DNA from 4 places in the Streptomyces sp. NBC_01429 genome. Region 1 is predicted to be linked to each of the others. Evidence: riboswitches for the same ligand, from Rfam matches in the RefSeq annotation. Region 1 holds a riboswitch; each other region holds the start of a gene.
The links. A riboswitch is a leader RNA that binds a small molecule or an ion and turns the genes downstream of it on or off. The one in region 1 is predicted to bind cobalamin.
Positions count from the first base shown of each region.

Region 2: it holds a riboswitch for cobalamin, as region 1 does, so the genes downstream of both, metE (5-methyltetrahydropteroyltriglutamate--homocysteine S-methyltransferase) here and OG627_RS27610 (cobalamin biosynthesis protein) in region 1, are expected to answer to the same signal.
Region 3: it holds a riboswitch for cobalamin, as region 1 does, so the genes downstream of both, OG627_RS34025 (FecCD family ABC transporter permease) here and OG627_RS27610 (cobalamin biosynthesis protein) in region 1, are expected to answer to the same signal.
Region 4: it holds a riboswitch for cobalamin, as region 1 does, so the genes downstream of both, OG627_RS10270 (ribonucleoside-diphosphate reductase subunit alpha) here and OG627_RS27610 (cobalamin biosynthesis protein) in region 1, are expected to answer to the same signal.

Region 1 covers NZ_CP109599.1:6,270,223-6,272,414, reverse strand. Annotated here, with positions in the region: gene OG627_RS27620 (inorganic phosphate transporter) at 1-764, shown strand, start outside; gene OG627_RS27615 (hypothetical protein) at 761-1,006, shown strand; cobalamin riboswitch at 1,069-1,220, shown strand; gene OG627_RS27610 (cobalamin biosynthesis protein) at 1,254-2,192, shown strand, end outside.
Region 2 covers NZ_CP109599.1:461,575-463,766, forward strand. Annotated here, with positions in the region: gene OG627_RS02110 (MBL fold metallo-hydrolase) at 1-706, opposite strand, end outside; cobalamin riboswitch at 983-1,204, shown strand; gene metE (5-methyltetrahydropteroyltriglutamate--homocysteine S-methyltransferase) at 1,366-2,192, shown strand, end outside.
Region 3 covers NZ_CP109599.1:7,824,383-7,826,574, forward strand. Annotated here, with positions in the region: gene OG627_RS34015 (ATP-binding protein) at 1-321, shown strand, start outside; gene OG627_RS34020 (TetR/AcrR family transcriptional regulator) at 349-1,011, opposite strand; cobalamin riboswitch at 1,027-1,202, shown strand; gene OG627_RS34025 (FecCD family ABC transporter permease) at 1,327-2,192, shown strand, end outside.
Region 4 covers NZ_CP109599.1:2,466,331-2,468,522, reverse strand. Annotated here, with positions in the region: gene OG627_RS10270 (ribonucleoside-diphosphate reductase subunit alpha) at 1-1,077, opposite strand, end outside; cobalamin riboswitch at 1,235-1,361, opposite strand; gene OG627_RS10265 (YbdD/YjiX family protein) at 1,485-1,703, opposite strand; gene OG627_RS10260 (carbon starvation CstA family protein) at 1,700-2,192, opposite strand, start outside.

The sequences.
Region 1 (2,192 bases):
TCGCCTCCGCCGGTCTCGTCTCCCTCGCGCACGGCACCAACGACGCGCAGAAGACCATGGGCGTCATCACGCTCGCGCTGGTGACCGGCGGCGTGCTCGCCCCGGGCTCCAACCCGCCGGTGTGGGTCATCGTCTCGGCCGGTCTGGCGATCGCGCTCGGTACGTACCTGGGCGGCTGGCGCATCATCCGCACCATGGGCACCGGCCTCACCGATCTCCGGCCGCAGCAGGGCTTCGCCGCGCAGACCAGCGCGGCCACCGTCATCCTGGCCTCCTCGCACCTGGGCTTCTCGCTCTCCACCACGCAGTCCTGCTCCGGCGCCGTGATGGGCGCTGGTCTCGGCCGCAAGGGCGGGGTGGTCCGCTGGTCCACCGCCTCCCGGATGTTCATCGCCTGGGGGCTGACCCTGCCGGCCGCCGGACTGGTCGCCGCGGGCGCCGAGTTCCTCACCGGTCAGGGCACCTGGGGAGTCACGGCCGTCGCCGTCCTGCTCATCGCGGGATCGGGCGCGATCTGGCTCGTCTCGCGGCGCCAGCCGATCGACCACACGAACGTCACCGAGGGCGCGGACGCCGCGGCTGGTACGGAGTCCCCGGTCGCCGGGGGCGCCGGTTCCGCCGAGCCCGCCGGCATCGTGACGACCGCCATCGCCGCCGTCACCCCGCCGCCCGCCGGGGCCGCGCAGGACCTGTCGGCCACCATCCACGCCCCCGTCCCCACCGGCACCACCGCCGAGCCCGCGCGTAAGGAAGTCATCGCATGAACATCGACTGGGCAGCGCTCGGCTCCGTCTTCGGCGTCAGCCTCGTGACCACCGTCGCCCTGGTGGGCCTGTTCACCCTGGGCATCGTCGCCCTCGCCAAGCGGGAGGGACAGCCGGAGGCCGGTACGGGGGCGCAGGGCGCCGCCGGGTCGCTCACCGCCGTCCGCACGGCGGGCGCCTACCTCTGCTTCGCGCTCTGTGTGGCGGCGGTGGCGTACGGGATCTATCTGATCGTCGCGTGACCGCCCCGCCCCGTGTGGGCCTCGGCACACTGCCCCGTCGCAGGTCAAGGCGGAGTTGACGGGTCTTTCGACGGCGTGGTGGACTGCCGGGGCCATACACGGCGGCAGAAGAGGAAGCCGGTGCGAATCCGGCGCGGTCCCGCCACTGTCACCGCGAGCGCCCCGCACGGGCGCTCCGGGAGCCAGGAACTCCTGCCGCCGCGTCACGTCGAACCGGGGCGCGGACCCTGAGTGAGGACATTTCGCCATGCCTGGCCGCGGTTCTGCCGTCGCGCGCGGCGGCGGCTCCGCCGTCACCGAGCGGGTCTTCGCGTACGGTGCCACCGCCGGCCTGCTGGCCGACCTCCTCTTCGCCGATCCGCGCCGCGGCCATCCTGTCGCGGCGTTCGGCCGGGCCGCCGGGGCCGTGGAGCGCGTCCTGTGGCGCGACCACCGCGGCTGGGGCGCGCTGTACACGGTGGTGTGCGCCGGTGGCGCCGCCGGGGCCGCCGCGCTGGCCGCCCGTGCCGTACGCCACCGTCCCCCCGCCGCCGCGGCCCTCACCGCAGCCGCCACCTGGTCCGTGATCGGCGGGACCTCGCTGGGCCGCGAGGCGCGGGCGATCGGCGCCGCGCTGGCCGCCGGGGACGTCGAAGGGGCCAGGGAGCGGCTGCCGCATCTGTGCGGGCGCGACCCGCAGACGCTGGACGGAGCGGGAATCGCGCGGGCCGTCGTGGAGTCCGTCGCCGAGAACACCTCCGACGCCGTCGTGGGCGCGCTGGTGTGGGGCGCGGTCGCGGGTCCTGCCGGGCTGGCCGGGTTCCGGGCCGTGAACACGCTGGACGCGATGGTGGGGCACAGGAGCGAGCGGTACCGCCGGTTCGGCTGGGCCTCCGCGCGGCTCGACGACGCCGCGGGATGGCCGGGGGCCCGGCTGACCGCCGCGCTGGCGATCGTCGCGGGCGGCGATCCGCGCGGGGCGCTGCGGGCCGTACGGCGGGACGCTGCCCGGCACCCGAGCCCCAACGCGGGCCCGGTGGAGGCGTCGTTCGCCGGCGCGCTGGGCGTACGGCTGGGCGGCACGCTCGCGTACGGCGGGCGGGTCGAGCACCGGCCGGTGCTGAACGGCGGCGGGCGGTCCGTGGAGGTAGCCGACATCGAGCGCGCGGTGCGGCTGTCGCGCCGGGTGAACGCGCTGGCCCTGGCG
Region 2 (2,192 bases), 5.8 Mb from region 1:
GGAGTTCGGCGAGACGGGCGTGGTTGTCACGCACTCTGCCCAGGTCGAAGGCGATGAAGGATTCCATGGCCCGCAGGGCGACGGGGATGCGGGAGCGGCCGTCGACCGTCGCGGAGTGGTAGAAGGCGTCACCGGCGTGCAGCAGCCAGCGGGGGCCGGTGTCGACCGCGACGCACGCGTGTCCACGGGTGTGGCCGGGCAGCGAGACGAGGACGATCCCGGGAGCGATGGAGTCGAGTTCCCTGGCCGCAGCGAATCCTCGCCATTTCTCCCCGTCGGGGCTGTGTTCGACGATCCTCGGGCCGTGCGCCCACTGCGCCGAGCTGTAGCGCATGCGTTCTCGCCGGGACGGCGCGATCATGGACCCGAGCGCCTCGGCGGCGGTGACATGTATGCGCGCGCGGGGGAAGTCGGAGAGCCCTCCTATGTGGTCGGCGTCGAAGTGCGTGACGACGATGTGCCGGACGTCGTCCCGGCTGAAGCCGAGCCGTTCCACCTGACGGGCGGCGGTCTCCTCCACGCGGAGCACCGGCCGGATCACGTGCCGCGAAGCCCCCAGGCGCCGCTTGGGGTCGGCGATGTCCTCCAGGCCGAAGCCGGAGTCGACGAGGACCAGGCCGTTGTCGGTTTCGAGCAGAAGGACGTGGCACACCAGGTGGGCGGTGGGCAGCAGCATGGTGCCGCAGTTGAGGTGGTGAACCTTCACGGACGGGTGTCCTTTCGCCGTACCTCTGGGGGGAGTTGGACCCACAGCCCCGGTCCGGCCTGCCCCGGTCCGGAACGTGAACACGATCGCGTCGGTCACCCTACGGTGACCCCGCCGCGAACCGGAACGCGGAGTCGCCCGGGCGTGAACGCGGCGGGCCCCGGGTCCGAACACGGAGCCCCCCGGAACTCCGGGGCGTCACCATACCGTCACTTCGCGTGACCCGGGTCGCGTCCCGGGATGCGGGCAGGAGTGTGCGCCCGCCTCTTCTCGCTCTAAGGTGGACGTGCAGCTGGTTCGCCCCGTCCGCCAGGCGGGGTGTCGTAAGAGGGAACCCGGTGGGAATCCGGGACTGCCCCGCAGCGGTGAGTGGGAACGACCGCCGTCATACAAGCACTGGATCCGACCGGGTCCGGGAAGCGACGGCCAGTAGGTGTCTCGTGATCCACACGAGACGGGCCCGCGAGTCCGAAGACCTGCCCGTTGCCCGCACGCGACCGATCGCGCGCGGACATCCCGGTGACCTCGTGGGCGGGTCGGCGTACATATCGAGCGGCACGCGCGACGGCACAGCGTCGTGGGCCGCCCGGTCGGTCGTCCCTTCGCGTCCTCGGTCCCGTCCCCGGGATACCAGGACACATCTCGCGAAGGAGAGTTCCGTGACAGCGAAGCCCGCAGCCGCGGCAGCACGAGCCACCGTGTACGGCTACCCCCGCCAGGGTCGGAACCGTGAGCTGAAGAAGGCCATCGAGGGCTACTGGAAGGGCCGGGTCGGCGCCGACGCCCTCCGGGAGACCGCGGCGGACCTCCGCCGTTCGAACTGGCGGCAGCTGGCCGACGCCGGAATCCATGAAGTGCCGTCCGGTGATTTCTCGTACTACGACCATGTCCTGGACACCAGCGTCATGGTCGGCGCTGTCCCCGAGCGGCACCGCGCGGCGGTCGAGGCCGACGCGCTGGACGGCTACTTCGCGATGGCCCGGGGTACCCAGGACATCGCCCCGCTGGAAATGACGAAGTGGTTCGACACGAACTACCACTACCTGGTGCCCGAGCTGGGCCCCGACACCGTCTTCACCGCCGACTCCGCCAAGCAGGTCGCCGAGTTCACGGAAGCCCTCGCGCTCGGCCACACCGCCCGCCCGGTCCTCGTCGGCCCCGTCACCTACCTGCTGCTGGCCAAGCCCGCCCCGGGCGTCGCGGCCGACTTCGAGCCGCTGACCCTGCTGGACCGGCTGCTGCCGGTGTACGCGGAGGTGCTCGCCGATCTGCGGGCGGCCGGCGCCGAGTGGGTCCAGCTCGACGAACCCGCGCTGGTCCAGGACCGTACCCCGGCCGAACTGAACGCGACCGCCCGCGCCTACCGCGACCTGGGCGCGGCCACCGACCGGCCGAAGCTGCTGGTCGCCTCGTACTTCGGGCGGCTCGGCGAGGCGCTGACCGTACTGGCCAAGGCCCCGGTCGAAGGACTGGCCCTCGACTTCAC
Region 3 (2,192 bases), 1.6 Mb from region 1:
CGCGACTGCCGCCGCTACCTGCGCACCGCCCACGAACTGCTGTCGGAGGCCGGGATCGAGGCGTTCGCCCGCCGGGCCGCCGACGAGCTGCGCGCCACCGGCGAGAAAGCCCGCAGCCGGTCCGGGCACACCTACGACCAACTCACCACTCAGGAGGTGTACATCGCCCGGCTGGTCGCCACCGGCGCGACGTCCAACGAGGTCGCCGCCCGGCTGTTCCTCAGCCCGCGCACCATAGACGCCCATCTGCGCAACATATTCCGCAAGCTCGGCATCACCTCCCGCAGACAGCTCAGGAACCGGCCCGACCTCGGCGTCTGACGGATGTCGCCACCGGGCGGTACGGGATCAGGTGTCGCTGGTGTTCAGGTGGGCGAGCGCGGTGATGATGCGGTCGGCGATGTCCTCCGGCCAGGGGAACGCGTGGGCCAGGGTGCGCTGGTGGGCGAGTCCGTGCAGGCCCAGCCAGAGTGCGACCGTGTCGGCGGAGGGGTCGGTGCTGGTGGATTGGCCGGCGTCGACGCAGCCGCCGAGGACGCCGGCGAGGAGCCGCATGGTCTCGTCGCCGAGTGTGGCCAGATCCTGCTTGGTCAGGGAATTGTCGCCCAGGTCCGGCATCCAGAGCCCGCCGAACATCGTGCGGTAGCGCTCGGGGTGGAGCCGGGCGAATTCGAGATAGGCGTGGCACACGGCGTACAGGCGTCGCCGCGGGTCGTCGTCGGTCCTGTCCAGCGCCGCGCGCACGCTGTTCTCCAGCGCGGTGAACTCCTGGCGCACGACGGCGAGCATGATGGCCGGCTGGTCGGGGAAGTGCGGGTAGATCGACGGCGCGGCGATCCCGACCCTGCGGGCGACCGACCGCAGGGTGATGGCGCGTTCGTCGCCGCCCTCGTCGAGGAGTTCCACCGCGGCGGCGACGATGTCGTCGCGCAGGCGGCCGCCCTCGCCGCGGCGGTTGCGCGCGCGGGCCGGTCCGCGTGCGGCCGATGCGGCTGATCCGGTGTGTTCCATGCTGTCACCTTACATAGTGAAGTTTAGCGCGGAGGTCCCCCTCCTCCCGGAGGGGCGACAACCCGTACCCGCTAAGCTGCAGACGCCCCGTGGGGGAAGTCCGGTCGAATTCCGGCGCTGACCCGCAACGGTAGGCGGAGCCGTCTCATGGCTTCGCAAGCCCGATTACCCGCGGTGGTGATGGCTCCTGTCAATTCGCCGTGGACTGCGAGAGGCGCTGCGCAGGGCGCTCCCGCGTCCGGGCCGCTCCTTCGTTCGCGCAGGTGCACGGCCCGAGGCGAAAGCGGTCCGCCCGTGGTCACGCCCCTCGAACACATACCTGCCGCGCCCTCGCGTACGGCCCGCGCCGGTGGCGGGCCCGCCCCTCCCCGGCGTGTGCCCCTGCCGCTGTTGCTGATCACCCTGGGTGTCCTGCTTCCGCTCTCCCTCGTCTGCGGCGCCGGACTCGGGGCCTCGGGGCTCTCCTGGGGAGCGGTGTCGCGCTACCTGTGGGCCGGTCTGACGGGAGGGGCCATCGCCCCCGACGAAGTCCCCGGGTACACCATCGTCTGGGAACTGCGCTTTCCGCGAGCCGTGCTCGCCGCTGTCGTCGGGGCCGGTCTCTCGGCCGTCGGCGTCGCGGTGCAGGCCATGGTCCGCAACGCCCTGGCCGACCCGTTCGTCCTCGGCATCTCCTCCGGCGCGGCAGTCGGCGCGAACGCCGTACTCATCTTCGGAGCCTTCGGCGCGCTCGGTGTCTGGGCGCTGTCCACGGCGGCCTTCCTCTCCGCACTGCTCGCGATGATGCTCGTGTACGCGATCGCCCGTACCGCTCGCGGCCTGACCCCGCTGAGACTGGTCCTGACGGGCACGGCGATGTACTACGGTTTCTCGGCCGTCACGACGTTCATGGTCTTCGCCGCCGAGCGGGGCGAGGCCGCCCGCTCCGCGATGATGTGGATGCTCGGCAGCCTCGGGGGCACCACATGGTCCTCCGTGCCGATCGCCGCGGGCGCCGTGCTCGGTGGCCTCGCCCACCTCGGGTGGTCGGCGCGTCGCCTCAACGCCCTGGCGATGGGCGACGAGACCGCCGCCGCCCTGGGGGTGGACGCGGGAAGGCTGCGCAAGGAACTCTTCCTGGTCTCCGCCGCGGTCACGGGAGCGCTGGTCGCGGTGAGCGGCGCGATCGGCTTCGTCGGCCT
Region 4 (2,192 bases), 3.8 Mb from region 1:
GCTCCCGTCCGACTCGACCCGGCGCATGAACTCGTCCGGGATCCAGTGCGCGAGGTTCAGGTTGTGCGTACGCCGCGCCTCCTCGCCCGTGTTGTCGCGCAGTTCGAGGAACTCCTCCAGGTCCGCGTGCCAGGTCTCCAGGTAGACACAGGCCGCGCCCTTGCGCCGGCCGCCCTGGTTGACGGCCGCGACCGACGAGTCGAGCGTGCGCAGGAACGGGACGATGCCGTTGGAGTGGCCGTTCGTCCCCCGGATCAGCGAACCGCGCGAGCGGATACGGGAGTACGAGAGCCCGATGCCCCCCGCGTGCTTCGAGAGCCGCGCCACCTGGTGGTAGCGGTCGTAGATGGAGTCCAGCTCGTCCAGCGGGGAGTCCAGCAGATAGCAGGAGGACATCTGCGGGTGCCGGGTGCCGGAGTTGAAGAGGGTGGGGGAGGAGGGGAGGTACTCCAGCCGGCTCATCAGCGTGTAGAGCCGCTCGACCTCGGTCACGGCCCGGTCGCTCTCGTCCTCCGCGAGCCCGGCGGCGACGCGCGCCATGAAGTGCTGCGGGGTCTCGATGACCTGGCGGGTGATCGGGTGCCGCAGGAGGTAACGGCTGTAGAGCGTCCGCAGCCCGAAGTAGCCGAAGCGGTCGTCGGCGGCGGTGTCGATCATCGCGTCGAGCCGGGCAGCGTGGAGCGCGACGAAGGCGGCGGTACGGTCCGCGATCAGACCCTCGCGGTGCCCGGTCGTGACGGAGGCGGAGAACGACACGGCGCCCTGGGTCGCCGCCTCGTCCGCGATCGTGCGCGTCAGCAGTCTGGCCGCGAGCCGGGAGTACGCCGGGTCCTCGGAGATCAGTCCGGCCGCCGCCTCGGTGGCCAGCTCCCGCAACTCGGCCTCGTCCGAGCGGGCGTTGCGGCCCCGCAGCGCGGCGGCGGCGACCCTGCCCGGGTCGGTGTCGGGCAGATCGGCGGTCAGGTCCGTCAGGGTCCGCAGCAGCGCGGTGCCGGGTCCGTCGGCCTTCGGCTCGGCGGATTCCGTAACGGCTGGGACCGGATCGACTGAGACCGGATCGGCTGGCGCGATGGTCACGGTGGGGCTCTCCCTCGCTCGGCTCTGGGCCAACGGAGGGAAACGGGGGACCGGCCGTACGCAGGGGGACGCGGCCCGTGTCCGGGCAGCACCTACCGCGTACGGCGTCCACCGGCCCAACCGCGAGGCCCGGACGTCTGGGCGTCCGGATCGGGTCGAGCCGGACGCACCGTCGGCAGGTACCCGGACTTACGCGGGCGTGACAAAACACGCCAACGCATACCGTTGCGGGACAGTTCCGGATTCGCACCGGATTCCCCTGCGTCGACAGCGAGGTCGAGCATACATCTGGGGGGCGCGCGGTGCGGCACCCCCCAGATGTTGTGTCGTGGGTCGCTTCGGTTACGGTCGCTGGTACCGCTCCCGGTACCCCTCCCGGCACCGCTGTGCCTTCGTGGTGCGGCCGTTCAGCAGCAGCGGAAGCCCTCGCGCGGGTCGGCCTCGCGGGCGTCCGTGCGGCTGCGTTCGAAGGCCCGGCGGCTCATGATCCGGGCCTCCGGGGCGTGGGCGGTGGTGTGGGCGACGTACCGGTCGTACCCCGACTCGCCGGTCAGCTCGCGCACGTACCAGCGGATCCGCCCGGCGATGTGCCGCGCTCTGGCGGTCACGGTCACGGCCGCCGTCATGAGGCGCCGCTTCCCGGTCCCGCTCCCGCGCCCGCCGCCACCTTCGCCTCCGCCTCGGCGGCGGCCAGCTCCGCCTTCTCCTCCTGGGTGGGGATCATCCCCGCCGGGGCGACGATGCCGGACCTGACGTACGGCGCCTCCGACAGTTTCACGCTCTCCGGTGCGCGGATCGCCTTGAGGCAGACCCGTCCGGCGTCCGCGATGACCACGAGGATCAGGAGCGCGAAGAGGGCCGAGAGGACCCCGTCCACCGTGGAGTTGGTCACGACGGTGTGCATGTCGTCCATCGTCTTGGCCGGCGGCAGCACCTCGCCCCGGTCGATGGCCGACTGGTACACGTCGCGCTGGGTGAAGAAGCCCACCTTCGGGTCGCCGGAGAAGATCTTCTGCCAGCTCGCCGTGAGGGTCACGGCGGCGTCCCAGGCGAGCGGTACGGCGGTCACCCAGGCCCATTTCAGCCGTCCTGACTTGACCAGCAGCGTCGTGCAG